3 regions of the Streptomyces sp. NPDC055239 genome follow, and region 3 is predicted to be linked to each of the others. Evidence: riboswitches for the same ligand, from Rfam matches in the RefSeq annotation. Region 3 holds a riboswitch; each other region holds the start of a gene.
The links. A riboswitch is a leader RNA that binds a small molecule or an ion and turns the genes downstream of it on or off. The one in region 3 is predicted to bind S-adenosylmethionine.
Positions count from the first base shown of each region.

Region 1 (7,444 bases), on a different contig from region 3:
GCGGCCGGAAGTGGGCAGGACCCGACCAGATCGCCTGGTACGAGCGTTGCACCGCGGAGCACGCCAACCTGCGCGCGGCCCTGGAGTGCTGCCTCACCGACCCGGACCCGCGCGACGGCCTCGAGATGGTCGGCAGTCTCTGGTTCTTCTGGCTCTGCTGCGGCTTCCAGCGCGAAGGCCGCCACTACCTGGACCGGGCCCTGGCCACGGCCCCGGGGCCGGTCCCGGGACCGGAACGCTTCTGGGCCCAGTGGACCTGCGGGGAAGTGGCCTTCATGCAGGGCGACCTCGAAGCCTCCATCGCGATGGCGAACGCCTGCACGCTGGTGGCGGACCGGATCGACGATCGGGCGGCGGTCGACGCCGCTCTCCACCTCGAAGGGGTCCAGCTGGGGCTGACCGACCGGCCGACGCAACTGATCGGCATTCTCGGGCGGACGGCCGATTCACCGGACTGCGGAGGCGGTTCTCCCGCCATCAAGCTCTTCGTGCTCTCCGCCGTGGCGTTCGCCCATGTCCATCTGGGCGAGTTCGACCTGGCCACCGCGAGCGCCGACACCCTGCGCGAGGAGTGCGAGCGGCACGGCGAGCAGTGGATGCGCAGTTTCGCCTTCTACCTGCTGTCCGGGGCGGCGCTCGGCAGCGGTGACCCGGCAGCGGCCGTCCGGCACGCCCGTGACGCCCTGCTGATCAAGTGGCGGCTCCACGACGTCTTCGGTGCCGCCCTGAGCATCGACGCGCTGACCTCGGCCATGGACGACCCCGAGCAGACCGGGCGGCTGCTCGGCATCTCCGACGTCCTGTGGCGCTCCGTCGGTGTCGCACAGATGGGAAACCCCTACTTCCTGGCCGCCCGCCAGGCCTGCGAGCGCCGGAGCCGCGACGCCATCGGCGACCCGGCGTACGAAGCCGCCTTCCGCAAGGGCCTTGAGAGCGGCATCGACGAGGGCATCGCCTACGCCCTGGCCCCCGGAGCGGGTCCTCACACAACGCCCGAGGGCGGTACCCCTTCCTGAGAAGGGATACCGCCCTCGGTACGTGAAGACTGGCCTACCGAGCCGAAGAGGCTCAGAAGTCCATGTCACCGCCCGGCATGCCGCCGCCGGCCGGGGCAGCGCCCGCCTTCTCCGGCTTGTCGGCGATGACGGCCTCGGTGGTGAGGAACAGCGCGGCGATCGACGCGGCGTTCTGCAGGGCAGAGCGCGTGACCTTCGCCGGGTCGAGGATGCCCTCGGCGATCATGTCGACGTACTCACCGGTCGCGGCGTTCAGGCCGTGGCCGACGGTCAGGTTGCGCACCTTCTCGACGACGACACCACCCTCGAGGCCGGCGTTGACCGCGATCTGCTTCAGCGGGGCCTCGAGGGCCAGCTTCACAGCGGCGGCACCGGTGGCCTCGTCGCCCTCGAGCTCAAGCTTCTCGAAGACAGCGGCGGCCTGGATGAGCGCCACGCCACCACCGGCGACGATGCCCTCTTCGACGGCGGCCTTCGCGTTGCGAACGGCGTCCTCGATGCGGTGCTTGCGCTCCTTGAGCTCCACCTCGGTCGCGGCACCGGCCTTGATGACCGCAACACCGCCAGCGAGCTTCGCCAGGCGCTCCTGCAGCTTCTCGCGGTCGTAGTCGCTGTCCGAGTTCTCGATCTCGGCGCGGATCTGGTTGACGCGACCCTGGACCTGGTCGCTCTCACCGGAGCCGTCGACGATCGTGGTCTCGTCCTTGGTGATGACGACCTTGCGGGCACGGCCGAGCAGGTCGAGACCGGCGTTCTCCAGCTTGAGGCCGACCTCCTCGGAGATGACGGTGCCACCGGTGAGGATGGCGATGTCGCCGAGCATGGCCTTGCGGCGGTCACCGAAGCCGGGCGCCTTGACGGCGACGGACTTGAAGGTGCCACGGATCTTGTTGACGACCAGGGTCGACAGGGCCTCGCCCTCGACGTCCTCGGCGATGATCAGCAGCGGCTTGCCGGACTGCATGACCTTCTCGAGGAGCGGAAGGAGGTCCTTCACGTTCGAGATCTTCGAGTTGACGATCAGGATGTACGGGTCGTCGAGCGACGACTCCATACGCTCCATGTCGGTCGCGAAGTACGCCGAGATGTAGCCCTTGTCGAAGCGCATGCCCTCGGTGAGCTCAAGCTCGAGCCCGAAGGTCTGCGACTCCTCGACGGTGATGACGCCTTCCTTGCCGACCTTGTCCATCGCCTCGGCGATGAGCTCGCCGATCTGGGTGTCGGCGGCGGAGATGGAGGCGGTCGAAGCGATCTGCTCCTTGGTCTCCACGTCCTTGGCCTGCTCGAGCAGGGCGCCCGAGACGGCCTCGACGGCCTTCTCGATGCCACGCTTGAGGGCCATCGGGTTGGCACCGGCGGCTACGTTGCGCAGGCCCTCGCGGACCAGCGCCTGCGCCAGGACGGTCGCGGTCGTCGTGCCGTCACCGGCGACGTCGTCCGTCTTCTTCGCGACCTCCTTGACCAGCTCGGCGCCGATCTTCTCGTACGGGTCCTCGAGCTCGATCTCCTTGGCGATGGAAACACCATCGTTGGTGATCGTGGGGGCACCCCACTTCTTCTCGAGGACGACGTTGCGACCCTTGGGGCCCAGGGTCACCTTGACGGCGTCGGCGAGCTGGTTCATGCCGCGCTCGAGGCCGCGCCGTGCCTCCTCGTCGAACGCGATGATCTTGGCCATGTGAAGTGGTCCTCCCGGACAGGGGTGGCATGCTCCGGATCGCATCGGTGCCCGCGACGGACGGCCTGCAAGCCTTGTGGTTCCTTGCCCCACCCGGCCTGCGAGCCTCACCGACCCGATCCAAGTTCTGTCACTCTCACTCGGAGAGTGCTAACGCCAATGATTAGCACTCGACCCCTACGAGTGCAAGCGTCTCTCACGGATCCCAGACACATGAGGGGGCGCGCGTCCGGGGGCGCAGGCGCTTTTGAGGGCGTACGTACGAGGGGCCCGTACCCCTGTCGGGATACGGGCCCCTCGTCACTCGCTAAGTCGCTGGCCGATCGCGCCGAGATCAGACGGCGAGCTTGACCATGTCCGCCTGCGGACCCTTCTGGCCCTGCGAGATCTCGAACTCCACTCGCTGACCTTCTTCAAGGGTGCGGTAACCGTCCATCTGAATCGCGCTGTAGTGGACGAAAACATCCGCACCACCGTCGACCGCGATGAAGCCGTACCCCTTCTCCGCGTTGAACCACTTGACGGTGCCCTGAGCCATGCCTAACTCCCCTATTACTGGCCCTTGCACGGACCCGCACTTCGCGGGCCCGGGTCAGACCTCACCCCCCAATGGGTTGTGGAGGCGTGCGCCGGAACGCGTCGACCGCCGCTGAATGTATCTGTCCAACTGCCCTCTGCAACAGGTCAATCGGACGAGAATTCTGGGCACGCACGATCGGTAATATGCGGAGAATTTGCCGGAGTTCAGGGCAAGTCGGGCCAGACAAATGCCGCAATAGGCTCAAATAGGCAAGGCGCTTTGGCTACTTCTTGTCGGCCCCGGGCCGACTTCGTATATGCACTCGGCACAAACAGCGAAGCTTGCTTCCCAACTGTACCGCGCTCAACCACATTGAATTGCCCCCTCCGCTTCTCTCGCGGAGGGGGCAATAGAGGTGACGCTGCGTGCTTTCAGGCGGATTCAGCAGCCGCCCGCGACGGCGGGAATGATCGAGACGCCGGCACCGTCCGGCGTCGCGGTCTCGAGGCCCTGCTCGAAGCGGACGTCGTCGTCGTTCACGTAGACGTTCACGAAGCGCCGCAGCTTGCCCTGATCGTCAAGGACACGGGCCGCGATACCGGCGTGCTTGGCCTCGAGATCGGCGATGACCTCGGAAAGATTCGCCCCCTCGGCGGCGACCTCGGACTTGCCGCCGGTGTAGGTGCGAAGAATGGTGGGGATACGGACGTTCACGCTCATGGATTCACCTCGGGGTATGCGGGCCCCTTCAGGGGCGCGGGGAACTGCGCGACCAGCCACGACGGTCCGCAGTCGGAAAGAAGGCTCAAGACCTACGGCGGTTAACCGGCGAGACCCGCGGCGCGGAACGCGTCGAGGCTGGGCTTGATCGTCGCGGTCGCCTGAGAGGTCTCGGCAACCGCGTCCAGGGTCTTGAGCCCGTCACCCGTGTTCAGGACCACCGTGGTCAGGGAGGGGTCGAGGAGACCGGCCTCGATCAGCTTCTTCGTGACGCCGACCGTCACACCGCCCGCGGTCTCCGCGAAGATGCCCTCGGTCCGCGCGAGCAGCTTGATCGCGTCCACGACCTGCTCGTCGTTCACGTCCTCCACCGCACCGCCCGTGCGACGCGCGATGTCCAGGACGTACGGCCCGTCGGCGGGGTTGCCGATGGCGAGGGACTTGGCGATGGTGTTCGGCTTCTGCGGGCGTACGACGTCGTGCCCGGCCTTGAAGGCGGTCGACACCGGCGAACAGCCCTCGGCCTGCGCACCGAAGATCTTGTACGGCTTGTCCTCGACGAGGCCCAGCTTGATGAGCTCCTTGAGGCCCTTGTCGATCTTCGTGAGCTGCGAGCCCGAGGCGATCGGGATGACCAGCTGGTCGGGCAGCTGCCAGCCGAGCTGCTCACAGATCTCGTACGCGAGGGTCTTGGAACCCTCGCCGTAGTACGGCCGCAGGTTCACGTTCACGAAGCCCCAGCCCTCGCCCAGCGGGTCGCCGATGAGCTCGGAGCAGAAGCGGTTCACGTCGTCGTAGTTGCCCTCGATACCGACGAGCTCGCCGCCGTAGACCGCGGCCATGACGACCTTGCCCTGCTCCAGGTCGTGCGGGATGAACACGCACGAGCGGAAACCGGCACGGGCCGCCGCTGCGCCCACGGCACCGGCGAGGTTGCCGGTGGAGGAGCAGGAGAGGGTGGTGAAACCGAAGGCGCGCGCCGCCTCGATGGCCTGCGCTACGACACGGTCCTTGAAGGAGTGCGTCGGGTTCCCGGAGTCGTCCTTGACGAACAGCTTGCCCTGCTCGACGCCCAGCTCACGGGCGAGGTTGTCGGCCTTGACGAGCTGGGTCCAGCCGGGGTTGATGTTCGGCTTCTCGGCGACGTCCGCGGGGACGGGCAGCAGGGGTGCGTAGCGCCAGATGTTGGCGGGGCCGGACTCGATCTGCTTCCGGAGCGCCTCGGGGTCGCCGGTCGGCAGGTCGTACGCCACTTCGAGCGGGCCGAAACAGGCCTGGCAGGCGAAGATCGGGCCGAGGGCGTACAGCTCGCCGCACTCGCGGCAGGAAAGGCCCGATGCGGGGCCGAGGTCCACAGAACCCGTGGTCGAGGGGGTGGTGTCGTTCGTTGCAACAGTCTGCGCAGCCATGGAGGCGAGGCCCTTTCTCCTCATCTTCCCCGCGACGAATCTCGTCGCGAGACGGAATTGGCACCTTCCCCGCCGAGACCTCGCATGCGCGGTCGGCGGGATGGTTGCCGGGGCTTCAACGGGCCGTATCCCTCTGCCCCTCTGGATGAGCGGTATGGCGCCGGGCTTCAGGGGCCCGGGGCGTTTGTTACGCGTCGACCCCCGACATGCGATGGTCATCCGCGTTGTTCAAGACTGTAACCGACGGCCTGGACCCTTGAGATAGTCGTCCGAACCGCGAGATGGGTCACATGTAGGCCACACACAGGAGGAGCCACCCGTGCTGGAAGAGGCCGAGCGCTGGCTGACCAGGCGTTCCTGGTCCGTTGCCGACCGTCCGCTCAGCGCGCTCGTCGCCGCCAAACGGGCGTCGGGAGCCTCGGTGAGCGTCGTCCTGCCCGCGCTCGACGAGGAGGAGACGGTCGGCGAGATCGTCGCCGAGATCCGCCGCGAGCTCATCGAGAAAACTGCCCTCGTCGACGAGCTCGTGGTGATCGACTCGGGCTCGCGGGACCGCACGGCCGAGGTCGCGCGCGATGCGGGTGCGCGGGTGGTGCACCGGGACGAGATCCTGCCGCGCATCCCGGCCGTGCCCGGCAAGGGCGAGGTCCTGTGGCGCTCACTCCTGGTGACCGGCGGTGACATCGTCGCGTTCGTCGACGCGGACCTGAAGGAGTTCTCGGCGGACTTCGTCACCGGGATCGTGGGCCCGCTCCTGACCGAGCCCGACGTGCACTTCGTGAAGGCGATGTACGACCGCCCGCTTGCCGGGACGGCGGGTCAGGGCGGCCGGGTCACCGAGCTGATGGCGCGCCCGCTTCTCAACATGCACTGGCCCCAACTGGCAGGATTCGTCCAGCCGTTGGGCGGCGAGTACGCGGCACGCAGGTCCCTCCTCGAGCGGCTGCCGTTCCCGGTCGGCTACGGGGTGGAGCTCGGCCTGCTCGTCGACGCGCTGCACACCGTGGGCCTCGACGCGCTCGCGCAGGTCGACGTCGGCGTGCGCAAGCACCGGCACCAGGACGGGCAGGCGCTCGGCAGGATGGCCGCCGCGATCTACCGGACGGCGCAGGTCAGGCTCGCGCTCGGTCACCACGTACGCCCCGAGCTCACCCAGTTCGAACGGGGCGAGCACGGGTTCGAACCGCGGACCCATTCGGTGGACACGGAGGAGCGTCCGCCGATGTCCGGGATCGCGGAGTACACGGCACGCCGCGTGGCGTAACCACCCAAGACCGGGCATTTTGTCTACATTCCCCACTTATGTGGGTCTTTATGCGGGTCAGACAGCTGCGGCTCAGACAGCTGCGGGTCAGACAGGTAATGGGAAGCGCGCGACGCGTCGGTGGCGTGGCCATGGCCACGGCCGGTCTCGCGGCAGGGGCACTGAGCGCCGCAGCCGTGGCACCGGCCGCCGCGGATGTGATCGAGCCCTTCGCCAAGCGCTACGACGAATCGCTCTACGGCGACTTCAAGACCATCGGCAACACGGTCATGGGCTGCCCGACGACGCCCGCGGACATGGCGGCGCGCTGCGCCACCGCCGCGGACGGCGAGGGCCGCGACAACAACAACACCTTCGTCATGCGGCGGATCAACACCGCGGGCATGGACCCCGACCACGGATCGAGCACCGGCCGGGTCGCGATCCCGCCCGGCGCGAAGGTCGCGTACGCGCGCCTCTTCTTCGGCGGCAACGACGGCACGTACAAGGGCCCGAGCGGCGCGCAGCTCAAGCGCTGCGACATCTCCGGGGCCGACGTGAATCCGTCCCCCGGCGACCCGCTCGACGCGGTGCCTTCCGTCAGCGTGGCCGGCGCCACCCCGTCGAAGGTGACCCCGGCGAACATGGTCGGGGACCCGGCGTCGGCCAACGGCCCGCACTACTACACCGGCGAGGCCGACGTCACGGGCCTCTTCAGCGGCATCACCGGCGACGGAACGCCCATGCCGGTCGCGGTCGGCGACATCTGGGCGCCCACCGGCAAGGGCTGCGTCGCGGGCTGGTCCCTGACCGTCGTCTACAAGTACGACGCCCCCGACGAGCAGTACGCGCCCGACC
Region 1 covers NZ_JBSGRD010000022.1:48,596-56,039, reverse strand. The annotation lists gene ACWFRJ_RS41980 (ATP-binding protein) at 1-1,016, shown strand, start outside; gene groL (chaperonin GroEL) at 1,069-2,694, opposite strand; gene ACWFRJ_RS41970 (cold-shock protein) at 3,029-3,232, opposite strand; gene ACWFRJ_RS41965 (MoaD/ThiS family protein) at 3,656-3,934, opposite strand; gene thrC (threonine synthase) at 4,036-5,343, opposite strand; SAM riboswitch class I at 5,361-5,495, opposite strand; gene ACWFRJ_RS41955 (glucosyl-3-phosphoglycerate synthase) at 5,663-6,607, shown strand; gene ACWFRJ_RS41950 (DUF7927 domain-containing protein) at 6,739-7,444, shown strand, end outside.
Region 1: another riboswitch for S-adenosylmethionine. It lies ahead of thrC (threonine synthase); the one in region 3 lies ahead of ACWFRJ_RS23430 (putative leader peptide).

Region 2 (7,444 bases), on a different contig from region 3:
GCCTACTCGAAGATCTGCACCCACGTCGGGTGCCCGATCTCCCTGTACGAGCAGCAGACGCACCACGTCCTCTGCCCGTGCCACCAGTCCACCTTCGACCTCTCCGACGGTGCCCGAGTGATCTTCGGCCCGGCCGGTCACGCGCTGCCGCAGCTGCGCATCGCCGTGAACGAAGAGGGCTACCTCGAGGCGCTCGGCGACTTCGCCGAGCCCGTCGGTCCTGCATTCTGGGAGCGCGGATGAGCACTACGACGACTGATACGCGTAAGAAGGAGGCGCCCGCCGGTGAGCGGGTCGCCGACTGGGCCGACGGCCGCCTGGGGATCTACTCCCTGGCCAAGGCCAACATGCGCAAGATCTTCCCGGACCACTGGTCCTTCATGCTGGGTGAGGTCGCGCTCTACAGCTTCGTCATCATCATCCTCACGGGTGTGTACCTGACGCTGTTCTTCCACCCGTCGATGAACGAGGTGGAGTACCACGGCAGCTACATCCCGCTGCAGGGTCAGCTGATGTCCGAGGCCTTCAACTCGACCATGCACATCAGCTTCGACGTCCGCGGCGGTCTGCTCATCCGGCAGATCCACCACTGGGCGGCGCTGATCTTCGTCGCGTCGATGATGGTCCACATGATGCGCGTCTTCTTCACGGGCGCGTTCCGCAAGCCGCGTGAGATCAACTGGCTCTTCGGCTTCCTGCTGTTCGTCCTGGCGCTGTTCACCGGCTTCACCGGTTACTCGCTCCCGGACGACCTGCTGTCGGGTACGGGTGTCCGGTTCATCCAGGGTGTGCTGCTGTCCATCCCGGTCGTCGGTACGTACATCTCGATGTTCGTCTTCGGCGGGGAGTTCCCGGGCGGCGACTTCGTGGCCCGGTTCTACTCGGTCCACATCCTGCTGCTGCCCGGCATCATGCTGGGCCTCCTGGTGGCGCACCTGATCCTGGTCTTCTACCACAAGCACACGCAGTTCGCGGGCCCCGGCAAGACGAACAAGAACGTCGTCGGCATGCCGCTGCTTCCGGTCTACATGGCGAAGGCGGGAGGCTTCTTCTTCCTGGTCTTCGGCGTCATCGCGATCATCTCGGCGATCGCGACGATCAACCCGATCTGGGCGATCGGCCCCTACCGTCCGGACCAGGTGTCCACCGGCGCCCAGCCCGACTGGTACATGGGCTTCGCCGAGGGTCTGGTCCGCGTGATGCCGGGCTGGGAGATCAACGCCTGGGGTCACACGCTCGTCCTGGGCGTGTTCATCCCGATCGTGATCTTCCCGCTGGTGCTCGTGGCGATCGGCGTCTACCCGTTCATCGAGTCCTGGGTGACCGGCGACAAGCGCGAGCACCACATCCTGGACCGCCCGCGCAACGCCCCGACCCGTACGGCCTTCGGTGTCGCATGGCTGACCGCGTACTTCATCATGCTGGTCGGTGGTGGCAACGACCTGTGGGCCACCCACTTCCACCTGTCGATCAACGCGATCACCTGGTTCGTCCGTATCGGCTTCTTCGTCGGACCGGTCCTCGCCTTCATCGCCACCAAGCGGATCTGCCTGGGTCTGCAGCGGCGCGACAAGGACAAGGTCCTGCACGGACGCGAGTCCGGCATCATCAAGCGCCTGCCGCACGGTGAGTTCATCGAGGTCCACGAGCCGCTCAACCAGGAGCAGCTGCACACGCTCACCGCGCACGAGCAGTACGCGCCGGTCGAGATCGGCCCCTCGGTCGACGAGAACGGCGTCGAGCGCAAGGTGTCGGGGTCGCAGAAGCTCCGGGCCAAGCTCTCCAAGGGCTACTACGGGGAGGACAACCAGATCCCCAAGCCCACCACCGAGGAGTACAAGGAGATCACGAGCGGCCACGGCCACCACTGATCGTCTGACGTACTGAGGTACGTACTGAGGTACTGACCACAAGGTCGCCACGGCGAGAGCCCCGTCTCATGCATCCAGTGCATGGACGGGGCTCTTTGCCGTCCCCAGGGCTGGATAAGGTGTTCCTGTCCTACGCCTATACGAACCCAGGAGCGGCAGATGAGCGCTGTGACCCCCGCAGGAGGCAACACCGCGGCGGCCCGTTCCTGGCCCGGTGTACTGAACGGTCTTCTTGAGGGACGCGACCAGAGCACCGACGACACGGCCTGGGCCATGGACCGCATCATGCGCGGCGAGGCGTCCGACGCGCAGATCGCGGGCTTCGTGGTCGCGCTGCGGGCCAAGGGCGAGACCGTGGAGGAGATCTCCGGCCTCGTCCGCACGATGTACGAGCACGCCAATGTGATCGAGGTGCCTGGCCGGACGGTCGACATCGTCGGCACCGGCGGCGACGGCGCCAAGACCGTCAACATCTCCACGATGTCCGCGATCGTGGCCGCCGGCGCGGGCGCGAAGGTCGTCAAGCACGGCAACCGCGCCGCCTCCAGCGCCTCGGGCGCCTCCGACGTCCTGGAGAAGCTCGGGGTGAACCTGGAGCTGCCGCTGAAGCGGGTCGTCGAGGTGGCCGAGGAAGCCGGGATCACCTTCTGCTTCGCCGTGAAGTTCCACCCGGCACTGCGACACGCCGGTGCGGCGCGCAGCCAGCTGGGGATCAGGACCGTCTTCAACGCCCTGGGTCCGCTCACCAACCCGGCCAAGGTACGGGCCCAGGCGGTCGGGGTCGCCGACGCGCGGATGGCGCCGATCGTGGCCGGGGTCTTCGCCGAGCGCGGGCACTCGTCCCTCGTCTTCCGCGGCGACGACGGGCTCGACGAGCTGACGACCACGGCGACATCGCGGGTCTGGGTCGTGCGGGACGGCGCCGTGCGCGAGGAGGCCTTCGACCCGCGGGACGTCGGCATCGACCTGGTCCCCGTGGAGGCGCTGCGGGGCGCTGACGCCTCGTACAACGCCGAGGTGGCCCGGCGCCTCCTGGACGGGGAGAGCGGCCCTGTGCGGGACGCCGTGCTGCTCAACACGGCGGCGGCCCTGGTGGCCCTCTCGCCGGGCGAGGGGAGCCTCGTGGAGCAGATCGGCGCCGGTATCGCCAGGGCGGCGGAGTCGATCGACTCCGGGGCCGCGAAGAAGTCCCTGGAGCGCTGGGTGGCGGCCAGCAACAGGTGAGCGCGGCGTGAGCGTGGCTTGAGTGTGGCTTGAGTGTGGCGTGAGTGTGGCGTGAGTGTGGTGCACACCGCAGTCCGGATCGCGGACTGCGGTGTGCACCGAGAAGTTCGTGTGGCAAGATGCTGAGCAGGTCATGAGTGACAGCGATTAGGCCCCGGCTCGCTGTCCGGCAACCCTCCGTCCGTGGCGGGGTGCCCCGGGTGAAGACCAGGCCGTACGCAGCAAGGCGTATGGCAAGCGCGGACCCCTGCGCACTCGATGAGTGTCGTATCCCTGGGGTCCTGGTCCTCAAGGGAGCAGTCTCGTGAGCAAGCGAATGCGATAGGGCTTCCCGGCCCCTTTTCCGCACCCCCTTTTCTTTCATCACTGCGAGCGCCCTATGTGCGCGCTCGCAGTGAACTCGCCTGCCTTCCCACGGGAGTTCGCCATGTCTGTTCCCACCGCTGTCGCCGACCGATCCGTCTGTGCCGAGCCGCTGCCCGTCCTCGGCCGTGACGTCACCGTGCCGCTCGTCACCGGCGGTGAGGTGACCTACGCGGCGCTCGACTACGCGGCGAGCGCCCCGGCCCTGCAGCGCGTGTGGGACGACGTGGCCGCGTACGCGCCGTACTACGGCAGCGTGCACCGGGGTGCCGGGTACCTCTCGCAGCTCTCCACCGACCTCTTCGAGAACAGCCGCGTCACCGTCGCCGAGTTCCTCGGCTGCCGCGAGGACGACCAGGTCGTCTTCACCCGGTCCACCACCGACTCGCTGAACCTGCTCGCCGCCGCCCTGCCCGCCGACTGCCAGGTCTTCGTCTTCGAGACCGAGCACCACGCCTCGCTACTGCCGTGGCGCGACGCCCGCGTGACGTACCTGAACGCCCCGCGCACCGCCGAGCAGGCCGTCGCCACCCTGGAGCGCGCCCTCGCAGAGCGCGATCCCTACGGACCCGCCCTGGTGTGCGTGACCGGCGCGTCGAACGTCACCGGTGAGCTGTGGCCGGTCAAGGAGCTCGCCGCCGCCGCCCACGCGCACGGCGCCCGCATCGTCCTCGACGCCGCGCAGCTCGCGCCTCACCACCCCGTCTCCATCGACGACCTCGACGTCGACTGGGTCGCCTTCTCGGGTCACAAGCTGTACGCGCCCTTCGGCTCGGGGGTCCTCGCGGGCCGCTCCGACTGGCTGCGGGCGGCCGAGCCCTACCTCGCGGGCGGCGGCGCATCGCGCAAGGTCGCGCGGCGTGAGGACGGCGGTGTGGACGTGGAGTGGCACGACACCGCCGCGCGGCACGAGGCCGGTTCGCCGAACGTCATCGGCGTGTACTCGATCGCCTCCGCCTGCAAGGCGCTGACCGATGCGGGCTTCGACGAGCTCGTGGCCCGCGAGCGCCACCTCATCGCGAAGGTGCAGGAGGGTCTCGCCGATGTGCCCGCCGTGAAGGTGCTCTCGCTCTTCGGCGACGACGCGCCGCGCGTCGGCGTCATCTCCTTCGTCGTCGAGGGCTGGAACAGCTCGCACTTCGCCGCCGCGCTCTCCGCCGAGTACGGCATCGGCGTGCGCGACGGCCTCTTCTGCGCCCACCCGCTGGTGCGCACCCTCCTCGGCAGTGACCCGCAGACCCAGGGCGAGTGCGGCGCACCCGAGGCCGCGCCCGGCGAGAAGTCCCTCAACGCGATCCGCGTGAGCTTCGGCGCGGGCACCCCCGACGAGCACGTGGAGCGTTTCGTGCGCGCCGTGAAGGAGCTGGTGGCGGACGGCGCGCGCTGGAACTACCGCACGGAGGAGGGGCGCTGCGTCCCGGACACCACGGCCGCCTGAGCCTTGCTCCCCTTGGTACGTCCCTTCAGCCTTGACCCCAGAACGATCATCCGCAGGGCCCGCTCGGTCGCGTCGGTGAGGAACTCACCGCCACGGCCGAGCGCCTCGGTGAGCGAGACCGGGGCGGGCAGGATCGCGCTGTAGGCGTCCACGCCCTCCGCCCGTACGTGGTGCGCGCCCTGGCCGATCGTGCCCGCGAGGACAAGGACGGGGCGGCCGAACCGCTTGGCGCGCCGTGCCACCTCCGCGGGGACCTTGCCGCGCGGCGTCTGGTGGTCGAGGGCGCCCTCGGCGGTGACGACCAGGTCGGCGCGGGCCAGGCGTGCGTCCAGGTCCAGATGGTCGAGCAGGACGTCGAAGCGGGGGAGCAGTTGGGCGCCGAGCGCCGCGAGACCGGCGCCAAGTCCGCCGGAGGCGCCCGTTCCGGGGCCTAGGGAGAGGTCCGCCGTGACACGCAGGTCGCGGGTCAGGACGTACGCCCAGTGTTCGAGGGCCGCCGCGAGCTGTTCGACCTGCGTGGGCGTCGCGCCCTTCTGGGGGCCGAAGACGCGGGCGACGCCGCGCTCGCCGGTCAGGACGTTGAAGGGGTTGCAGGCGACGCGGATCTCGGTGTCCTTCAGGCGGGGGTCGAGGCCCGAGGGATCGATACGGCTCAGGCGTGTCAACTCCCCGCCCCCGCGAGGGAGTTCCCAGCCGTCCGCGTCAAGGAGCCGGGCGCCGAGCGCCTGGAGGGCCCCCGCGCCCCCGTCCGACGTGCCGGAGTCGCCGCAGCCCACCAGGATGCGGCGGGCGCCCGCGTCGAGCGCGGCGCTGATCAGCTCGCCGACGCCGTACGTCGTCGTGGCCCCCGGGTCGCGCAGATCGCGCGGGACCAGTGACAGTCCGGCGACCGCGGCCATCTCGACGACCGCCGTGCCGTCCGGAAGCAGCGCGAAGTGCGTGCCGATCCGCTGGCCGACGGGCCCTGTGGCGGGCAGCGCGACGAGACGGCCGCCGCCGGTGATGGCCAAAGCGCGGGCTGTGCCCTCGCCGCCGTCCACCAGGGGGATCAGATCGGTCTCGGCGCGTGGGACGACACGGCGTACTCCTGCGGCGATGGCCTCGGCCGCGGACTGCGCGGAAAGGGACTCCTTGAAGCCGCTGGGGGCGATGGCGAAACGGGTCAGCATGAGGGTCTCCAGTGCGGGCGGGGATCAGCGGACGGGTACGCCGAGCAGCGGCCAGAGCGTGACGGCGAAGAGCAGGACGAGCGCGGCGGTCAGCGGCGCCAGGACCGCGGAGAGGCGAAGCAGGTCGCGCGGGGTGTAGGTGGGGGTGCCCGGGATCTCGGCGAAGAGCGTGACGGGCTTCGCGGACGCGGGCAGGGTGTGGCAGAAGCCGGCGGCCGCCGTGGAGGCGAGGGCGGCGGCGACCGGGTTGACGCCCGCGCCGACGGCCGCCGCGACGACCAGGGGTACCAGGACGGACGAGCGGGCCGAACGGGACTGCAGGACCAGGTGCGCGGCCGTGCTGACCGCGATGACGACGGTCAGGAAGAGCCAGGGCGGCACATCGAGCGGAACCCCGCTCACCAGCCACTTCGCCGCCCCCGAATCGGCGAGCGCGACCCCCATCGCCATCGTCGCCGCCATGAAGAGCAGCAGCGACCACGGCACCGTCTTCAGCGCGTCCTTCAGGCGTACGGTCCCGAGGGCGGGGGACGAGGCGACGACCGCGCCGATCAACGCGACCACGGCGGGCGGCACCTGGTGCAGCGGTTCGCTGCACCAGAGCGCGACGACCGTGGCGAGCAGGAGGGCGCAGCGGGTCTCGGCGGGCTCCCAGGCTCCGGTGACCGGCTGCTCGCTGTGCTCCTGGAGCTGCTCGACGGTGATGTGGACGGGGCCCTCGCGGTCCGTACGGCGTGTCGTCGTCAACAGGACGGCCTCCGCCGCCAGATGGGACGAGGCGACGGCGAGCGGCAGGCCGAGCAGCATCCACTGCGTGAAGCCGATCCGCTCCCCGGTGGCCTCCCACAGCACGGACACCGTGATCAGATGGGCGCCCGCGCCGATCAGGGTCGCGACGGCGGAGAGCAGGATCACGGTCGGGAACAGCAGGGCGAGCATCACCACGAGGCGCCTGCGCTCTGCGAGGACCTTGGCGAGCGCGAGGAAGACGGGAAGGGCGAGCGCGGCGCGGCCCGACGTGGCGGGCACCGCGAACGCCGTCACGACCAGGGCGGCCGTCGTCAGATGCGTCAACTGCCGCACGCTGCGCGCCCCGCTGACGAGAAAGGCGGCAGCCCGCCCCGCGAGACCGCTGCGGGCCACCGCCGCCGCGAGCACGAAGGCGCAGATCAGCAGCCAGACCGTCTCGTCACCGAGGGTGCCGAAGAGCGTGTCGCTGCTGATCACTCCGGTCGCGGTGAGCGCGAGCCCGGCGCCGAGCGCGATGTACGTGTCGTCGATCGGCGTACCGATCCACGCGCAGGTCGCCAGGGCGAACACGCCGAGGGTCAGGCGTGCGTCGCCGCTCAGGCCGGGGAAGTTGCCGGGCACCAGGAGCA
Region 2 covers NZ_JBSGRD010000002.1:1,055,845-1,063,288, forward strand. The annotation lists gene qcrA (cytochrome bc1 complex Rieske iron-sulfur subunit) at 1-243, shown strand, start outside; gene qcrB (cytochrome bc1 complex cytochrome b subunit) at 240-1,871, shown strand; gene trpD (anthranilate phosphoribosyltransferase) at 2,031-3,095, shown strand; SAM riboswitch class IV at 3,225-3,341, shown strand; gene ACWFRJ_RS10910 (aminotransferase class V-fold PLP-dependent enzyme) at 3,523-4,896, shown strand; gene ACWFRJ_RS10915 (glycerate kinase family protein) at 4,848-6,065, opposite strand; gene ACWFRJ_RS10920 (SLC13 family permease) at 6,090-7,444, opposite strand, start outside.
Region 2: another riboswitch for S-adenosylmethionine. It lies ahead of ACWFRJ_RS10910 (aminotransferase class V-fold PLP-dependent enzyme); the one in region 3 lies ahead of ACWFRJ_RS23430 (putative leader peptide).

Region 3 (7,444 bases):
CGACGACGACGTCCGCGGAGACGCTGACATAGGGCTTGTCGAGTACGTCGGAGGGCTTGAACGCGGCGCGGTACCCCTCTGCCGCCTCTAGCACCGTGCCCGGACTGACGTGGTAGTTCGCGGCGAAGGGCAGGCCGCCCCGACCGGCGACGTCCGCGCTCTGGCCGCCGCTGCTGCCCAGGATCCACACCTGGATGTCGGCGCCCTCACCGGGCACGACATGCGCTTCGATGCCGTCATCGGAGCGGTACGTTCCCGCGAGCAGCGCCAGGATGTCGTCGACCTGCTCCCCGTAGTCCTGCGCCTCGGCGTGCGGCTGCTGGAGCAGCTTGCGCTGGAGGGCGACGCGGGGTGAGCCGAGCAGGTGCTCGTAGGAGAAGCGTGCCGGGATCCGGAGCCCGCCCGGAGCACGGCCGTCGACGACGGGGGTGGCGGTCGGCGGCGCGGCGCCCTGCGTGCCCGGCGGTCGGCCGCCCGAGCGGCCGAGGCCCAGGTCGAGGCGTCCGGGATGCAGCGCGTCGATCAGGCCGAACTCCTCGACCGTGGAGAGCGCGGTGCGGTGTCCGAGCTGTACGGCTCCTGCCCCGAGCCGGATCGTCGAGGTGGCGGCGGCGGTCAGGGCGAGGACGACCGCGGGCGATGTGCCCGCCACACCCGGGTTGAGGTGGTGTTCGGCGAACCAGTAGCGGGCGTACCCGAATCGCTCGGTCTGCCGGGCCAGGTCGATGGAGTTGCGCAGCGCCACGGTCGCGGTGGAGCCGGACGAGATCGGGACCAGGTCGAGGACGCCGAGCGGGATGGCTGACATGGGCGGTGATCCTCCTCAGTGGTCGGCCGACGCGGGCACGGGAGTGGGTACGGGAGTGGGTACGGAGAGAGGCACCCCGGCGTCTGAGCCGGCGTCGGCGTCGGGATGGGCCAGGCCGAGGTGGTCGCGCAGGGTGGTGCCCTCGTACTCCGTGCGGAAGACGCCGCGTTCCTGGAGGAGCGGGACCACGGTGTCGGCGAAGGCGTCGAGGCCGCCGGGGGTGATGTGCGGGACGAGGATGAAGCCGTCGCTCGCGTCGGCCTGGACGAAGGAGTTGATCGTCTCGGCGACGGTGGCCGGGGAGCCGACGAAGGACTGCCGGTTGCCGGTCTCGATGACGAGGTCGCGGATGGACCACTTGTTCGCGGCCGCGAGCTCGCGCCACTCCCGCGCGGTGGCCAGCGGGTCGCGGTACATCCGCACCTGGGCACGCCCGCGGGCGATGGTGTGCTCGCCGACGTCCGGGTCGATGTCGGGCAGCGGGCCCTCCGGGTCGTACGCGGAGAGGTCGCGGTTCCAGACGAACTCCAGGTGCTTGATCGCCGTGGCGCCGCTGACCTGCTTGCGCCGCACCTCCCGGGAGAGCTCCTCCGCCTCGGCGTCCGTGTCCCCGAGGACGAAGGTCGCCGCCGGGAGGATGAGCAGCTGGTCCTGGGTGCGGCCGTGGCGGGCCAGGCGGCCCTTGACGTCCGCGTAGAACGCCTGCCCTTCCTTGAGCGTGCTGTACCGGCTGAAGATCGCGTCCGCGCCTTCGGCGGCGAACTCGCGCCCCTCCTCCGAGTCACCGGCCTGGAAGATGACAGGTCGGCCCTGCGGGCTGCGCGGGACGTTGAACTGCCCCTGGATGTCGAAGTGTTGCCCCTGGTGGACGAAGGCGCCCGCCTTGGCGTCACTCAGGAACGTGCCGGTCCCCTGGTCGGCGACGATCTCGTCCCCGCGCCAGGAGTCGAAGAGCTCGCCGGCCGTGCTGAGGAATTCCTTCGCCCTGGAGTAGCGCTCCTCCTGCGGGAGGAACCCGCCGCGGCGGAAGTTCTCGCCGGTGAAGGCGTCCCAGGAGGTCACGACGTTCCAGGCGGCGCGCCCGGCCGAGAGGTGGTCGAGGCTGGCGAACTGGCGGGCCACCTCGTAAGGCTCGTTGAAGGTGGAGTTGATGGTGCCGGTCAGGCCGAGGCGTTCGGTGACGGCGGCGAGCGCGGTGAGCACGGCGAAGGTGTCGGGGCGTCCGACGACGTCCAAGTCGTAGATCTCGCCGCCCTGTTCGCGCAGCCGTAGCCCCTCGGCGAGGAACAGGAAGTCGAATTTGGCGCGCTCGGCGGTCCGTGCGAAGTGCGCGAAGGAGCTGAACTCGATGTGGCTCCCGGCCTCGGGGTCGCTCCATACGGTGGTGTTGTTGACGCCGGGGAAGTGTGCCGCGAGGTGGATCTGCTTGAGCGGCTTGTCCGGTGACTTGCTCATGTCGGGTTCCTTCCGGCTCAGGCGGTGGCGGCGGCGTAGCGGCTTGCGGGGCGGGCGAGGCCGAGGAGACCGCGCAGGGTGTCGGCTTCGTACGCGTCCCTGAAGGCGCCGCGGCGCTGGAGTTCGGGCACCAGGCCCCGGGTGATCGCCGGGAGGTCGTGGCCGACGACCGCGGGGCGCAGCCGGAACCCGGTGAGCCCGGAGTCGCGCAACTCCACGAGCAGATCGGCCAGTTGGGCGGGTGTACCGGTGAACACCCGGGCGTCGCTGGTGTACGGGTGACCTGCGAGGGCGTCCAGACGCTCCCGGCGGGCCGCGGCGGCGGCCGGGTCGTCGTCGAGGAACACCACCAGGTCGCCGAAGAGGTGCAGGGGCTCGTCGGCGCGTCCGGCCGCATCCTGCTCGGCACGGACCGCGGCGACGATGTCGCGTGCGTGCCCGGCGTCGCGCGGGGTGACGTATCCGATGTCGGCGGAGCGGCCCAGGAGCCGGAACGGGGCCTCGGTCGGAGTTTCGTGGGCGAGCGCGCTGACGACGGGAAGGCCCTGCGGCGGCCGTGGCGTGATCGAGGGGCCCTTGACGCTGAAGTGCTTGCCCTCGAAGTCGATGTAGTGCAGCTTGCCGCGGTCGACGAAGCGGCCGGTGGCGACGTCCCGGATCTCCGCGTCGTCCTCCCAGCTGTCCCAGAGCCGACGCACGGCTTCGACGTAGTCGGCCACCTCGTCGAAGAGGTCGAGGGTCAACTCCCGTACGTCCGGCCTGCCGAGGTCCTCGACGGCCTCGAGGGCGGGAAGCGTGCGGCGCCCGAAGTGCGCGGCCTCGTTACGGCGTGCCGACACCTGCACCCGTACGCCCGCGCGTCCCGCGCTGACGTAGTCGAGCGTGGCGATCGCCTTGGATATGTGGAAGGGCTCCGTGTGCGTGGCCACCACCGACGGCACAAGGCCGATGTGGCTGGTCAGCGGGGCGACACGGGCCGCGATGAGGACGGCGTCGAGCCGCCCGCGCACCTGGTCCGTGCGTCCGTCGGGCTCGGTGAAGTGCGAGGACTGGAGCCCTAGCCCGTCCTCGATCGTCACGAAGTCGAGCAGGCCGCGTTCGGCCTCGGTGACCAGATCGGCCCAGTACCGGGCGGTGAGCAACTCCCCCGGGCGGGCCACTGGTTCGCGCCAAGCGGCCGGGTGCCAGCCCGCGCCGTCGAGCGCGACGGCGAGGTGCAGCGCGGCGGAGGAGTCAGCAGAAGCAGAGTCAGCAGAAGAAGCGGAGGAATGAGATGAATGGGGCAATGAAGATGATGACGACACGAAAGGTGTGCCTTCCTGATCGACCGTACGACCGTGCGACCGTGCGAAACACCGGTCCCTCAACTCCGAGGGTGCGGCGGCGGAATGACGGGTCAGGAACGACAGAGCGCGCCGGCGACACGCTGCAGATCGATGTGCGGCCGGGAGTACAGATGTACCTGGCGGCTCGGGGCGATCACCATGACGCGCGGGGCGGGCGCGGGCGGCGCGGGCGACAGATGCGACAGGTGCGGTACAGCTGACACAGGTGTCACGTCCGTCACCTCCGCCCCTCCGACTCGGCGGGCCTGGGGCCTCGCCGGTCTCGCGCTTGCGGAACCCTGGACGGGCACCGCCTGGTCCTCACCTGGAGCACCCCGCCGCGTGGGAGGGTTGCCGGTCAGCAAGCCAGGGCTTGACGCTGACACTCGTAACCTGCTCGGGACGTTACGTGAGGTCGTAGCGGTGCGCAATGCCCGTGGATCATGGGCGTTCCCACATCGCCGTACGCGCCTCGTCGCCCGTCTCCGTCAAGTCAACCACCGGACCACTCCTTCTGTTCCTGGTGCGGGCCTTCTTGACGGAGCCGGGCACCCGGACCCAGACTTCCGGGGACGGTCACGATTGTCAGCGCCCGCCCGGCAGGGTTCCTGCCCGAGCGGGTCATCGGCCCCGGCCCGCTGACGGGCAACCCTTCCTCCGCGACGGGGTGCCCCGGGTGACGACCGGGTCCCGCCGTGGCGGCGGGGCAAGCGCGGCCCCGGGTACAACGGGCCTCGACGGCAGGGCTGGTGGACATGTCCAGGGCGGTCGGTGAGAGGAACAGCATCCAGCGGCCTCTCCTGTCCGCGCCCCGGCCCCGCCCCCGCGTTCTGACCAGACGTCTGCACATCGACCTGCTGCGCGTGTGCAGCGCCTCGGTGCCAGCTGTCTGACGTCCGCGCAGCGTCCACACACCAGCGACGCCTCCGGACAAGAAGCCTCATCGCTGCGGCCCGCTGTGGCCACGGATCCCCCTCTCCCCCGCTGTGCCACCGGCGCCGCGCGTGCCGCCGCCGGTCGGCGCCCCTCCCCTGTCTGGAGAGCCATGCCCGAGATCACGTCGCACCGTTCCCGCCCTGTTTCCCGCCCTGCCTCCCACCTGACTTCCGCCGCGGATTCATGCCCTCCGTACGACTCCGGCCCACTCGGCGCCTGTCCCGCGCCGATCCGCAGCCGCATCGGCGACGACGTGGCCGGCGGCTTCTACCCGGCACCCCACCGCTACCACCTGTATCTCTCGGCGGAATGTCCGGACTCCTTGCGCGTCTCGATCACCCTCGACCTGCTCGGGCTCAGGGAATCGGTCGCCACCACCCTCCTGGCACCGCACACCACCGAGGCGCTCGACTCCCTGCACCGCTCTTACGAGGCCACCGAGCACCACTTCGACGGGCCGCTGACCGTTCCGGCCCTGTGCGACCGATGGAGCGGGCACGTCGTCAGCAACCACACCCCCGACATCCTGCGCGACCTGGCCTGCCGCCTTGCCGCACACGGCAGTGGCCCGCTGCCCGTCCTGCGCCGACCGGCCCTGGCAGCACGGATCGACACCTGGCACGAGCTACTCGCCGAACCGCTCGCCCCCGCGACACTGGACAGGCTCGACTGCCGGCTGGCCTCCCGCTCCTACCTCGTGGGCGACGAACTCACAGCGGCGGACGTGGACTTGTGGGCGAGGCTCGTCCACCTCACCCCGGACGCGGCCGAGGACACCAACACCTACCCCCACCTGCGCGCCTACGTACGCCGCCTGCACGACCATCCGGCCTTCTACGCCAACCACCCCCGGCTTGGAGAGCCGGACCGGTGGTCGGACGCATCCGCCTGCGACCCACAATCCCTTTCCCAAGCCTAGGGCCCCTGTGCCAGGGTCAGCCCGTGAACGATTCCCGACGCGAACTGCTGCGCCGACAGTTCGACCTGACGTGGTCCCTCTTCGAGTACCACCTGGAGCGCCTGGAGCCCGAGGACTTCCTGTGGGAGCCCGCGCCGCTCTGCTGGACGGTGCGGCCCGACGGCGACGGAGGGTGGGTGGCGGACTTCGCGGAGACCGAGCCGGATCCCGTCCCGGTTCCCACGATCGGCTGGATCAGCTGGCACATCGGCTGGTGGTGGAGCGTCACGATCGACCACGCGCGGGGGCAGGTGCCGCGGGAGCGGACCGAGATCACGTGGCCGGGCAGCGGCGAGGCAGCCGTCGACTGGCTTCGCGGCCTGCGTACGGACTGGCTGTCGGTGCTCGACCGGCTCGACGACACGGACCTGGACGACACCGCCCCGTTCCCCTGGCAGAACGACCCCGAACACACCGTCGCCCACATGCTCGCCTGGGTGAACTCCGAGCTGATGAAGAACGCCACGGAGATCGGCCAGCTCCGCATGCTGCGCGTTCACCTCGCGTAGGAGGCCTCCTTCGCCGTGCGCACCACCTTCTTGGTCTTGTGTGCCTTCGAAGAAGGGCGCGAGGGGGACGCCGTCGAGCGTGTGGTGGAGCGGTTCGCCTGCTACCGGCTTGAGGGTGGGGAGCAGATCGCCGGAGAGTGCGGCCCTGCGGCGAAGGACGGGATCACCGGTGCCGCCGCCGCGAGAGCTGCGGGTGCGGCGGCCATGGGTGCCTCATTCCTGACGGCGATCAACGGCCGCGGCACGTGAGTGCCGCGGCCGTCGGGGGATTCACCAGATCCTGACGCGTTCCGCGCGGTCCAGCCAGAGCCCGTCGCCCTCCGCCGTCGCGAACGCCTCGTGGAACTCTTCGAGGTTGCGCACGATGTTGGCCCGGAATTCGGGCGGCGAGTGCGGGTCGATGGTGAGGTACTGCTGCTCCTGCTCCTTGCGGCGCTTGGTGCGCCAGCAGTAGGCCCAGTTCATGAAGAGCCGCTGGGAGCCGGTGAGGCCGTCGTTCTCGGGCAACGGGGCGCCGTCGAGCGCGATGCGGTAGGCCGTGTGCCCGATGGTCAGGCCGCCCAGGTCACCGATGTTCTCGCCCACCGTCAGCGAGCCGTTGACGAACTCGTCGGGGAGGTTGCGCGGCGAGAAGGCGTCGTACTGCTTGACCAGCGCCTTCGACTTGGCCTCGAACGCGGTCTTGTCGTCCGCGGTCCACCAGTCGTTGAGGTTGCCCGCGCCGTCGTACTGCGCGCCCTGGTCGTCGAAGCCGTGCCCGATCTCGTGGCCGATGACCGAGCCGATGCCGCCGTAGTTCTCGGCCGGGTCGGCGTCGGGCGAGAAGAACGGCTTCTGCAGGATGCCCGCGGGGAAACAGATCTCGTTCGTGCCCGGGTTGTAGTACGCGTTGACCGTCTGCGGCAGCATGAACCACTCGTCGCGGTCGACCGGAGCACCGATCTTGGCGAGCTGCCGGTCGGACTCGAAGGCGTCCGCCGCGTGCGCGTTGCCGAGCAGGTCGTCGCCGGAGACCTCGAGCGCCGAGTAGTCGCGGAAGGTGTCCGGGTAGCCGATCTTGGGACGGAACGTGGCGAGCTTCTCGTACGCGCGCTCCTTCGTCTCGTCCGTCATCCAGTCGAGGCGGGCGATCGACTGGCGGTAGGCCTCCAGGAGGTTGCCGACGAGGTCGTCCATGATCGCCTTGGAGCTCGGCGGGAAGTGCCGGGCCACGTACTCCTTGCCGACGGCCTCACCGATGGAGCCCTCGACGAAGGCGACCGCCCGCTTCCACCGGGCGCGCAGCTCCGGGGTGCCGTTGAGGGTGCGGCCGTAGAACTCGAAGTTCTTCTCCACGAACGCGTCCGTGAGGTAGGGCGCGCACGAGCGGAGGACCCGGACCAGTGCCCAGTCACGCCACTGCTCGATCGGCACCTCGGCGAGGGCCGTGGACAGGTGGGCGAAGTACGACGGC
Region 3 covers NZ_JBSGRD010000007.1:198,067-205,510, reverse strand. The annotation lists gene ACWFRJ_RS23445 (LLM class flavin-dependent oxidoreductase) at 1-808, opposite strand, end outside; gene ACWFRJ_RS23440 (NtaA/DmoA family FMN-dependent monooxygenase) at 824-2,263, opposite strand; gene ACWFRJ_RS23435 (LLM class flavin-dependent oxidoreductase) at 2,281-3,549, opposite strand; gene ACWFRJ_RS23430 (putative leader peptide) at 3,660-3,749, opposite strand; SAM riboswitch class IV at 3,869-3,982, opposite strand; SAM riboswitch class IV at 4,163-4,307, shown strand; gene ACWFRJ_RS23425 (glutathione S-transferase family protein) at 4,634-5,443, shown strand; gene ACWFRJ_RS23420 (DinB family protein) at 5,467-5,991, shown strand; gene ACWFRJ_RS23415 (hypothetical protein) at 6,007-6,240, shown strand; gene ACWFRJ_RS23410 (M13 family metallopeptidase) at 6,262-7,444, opposite strand, start outside.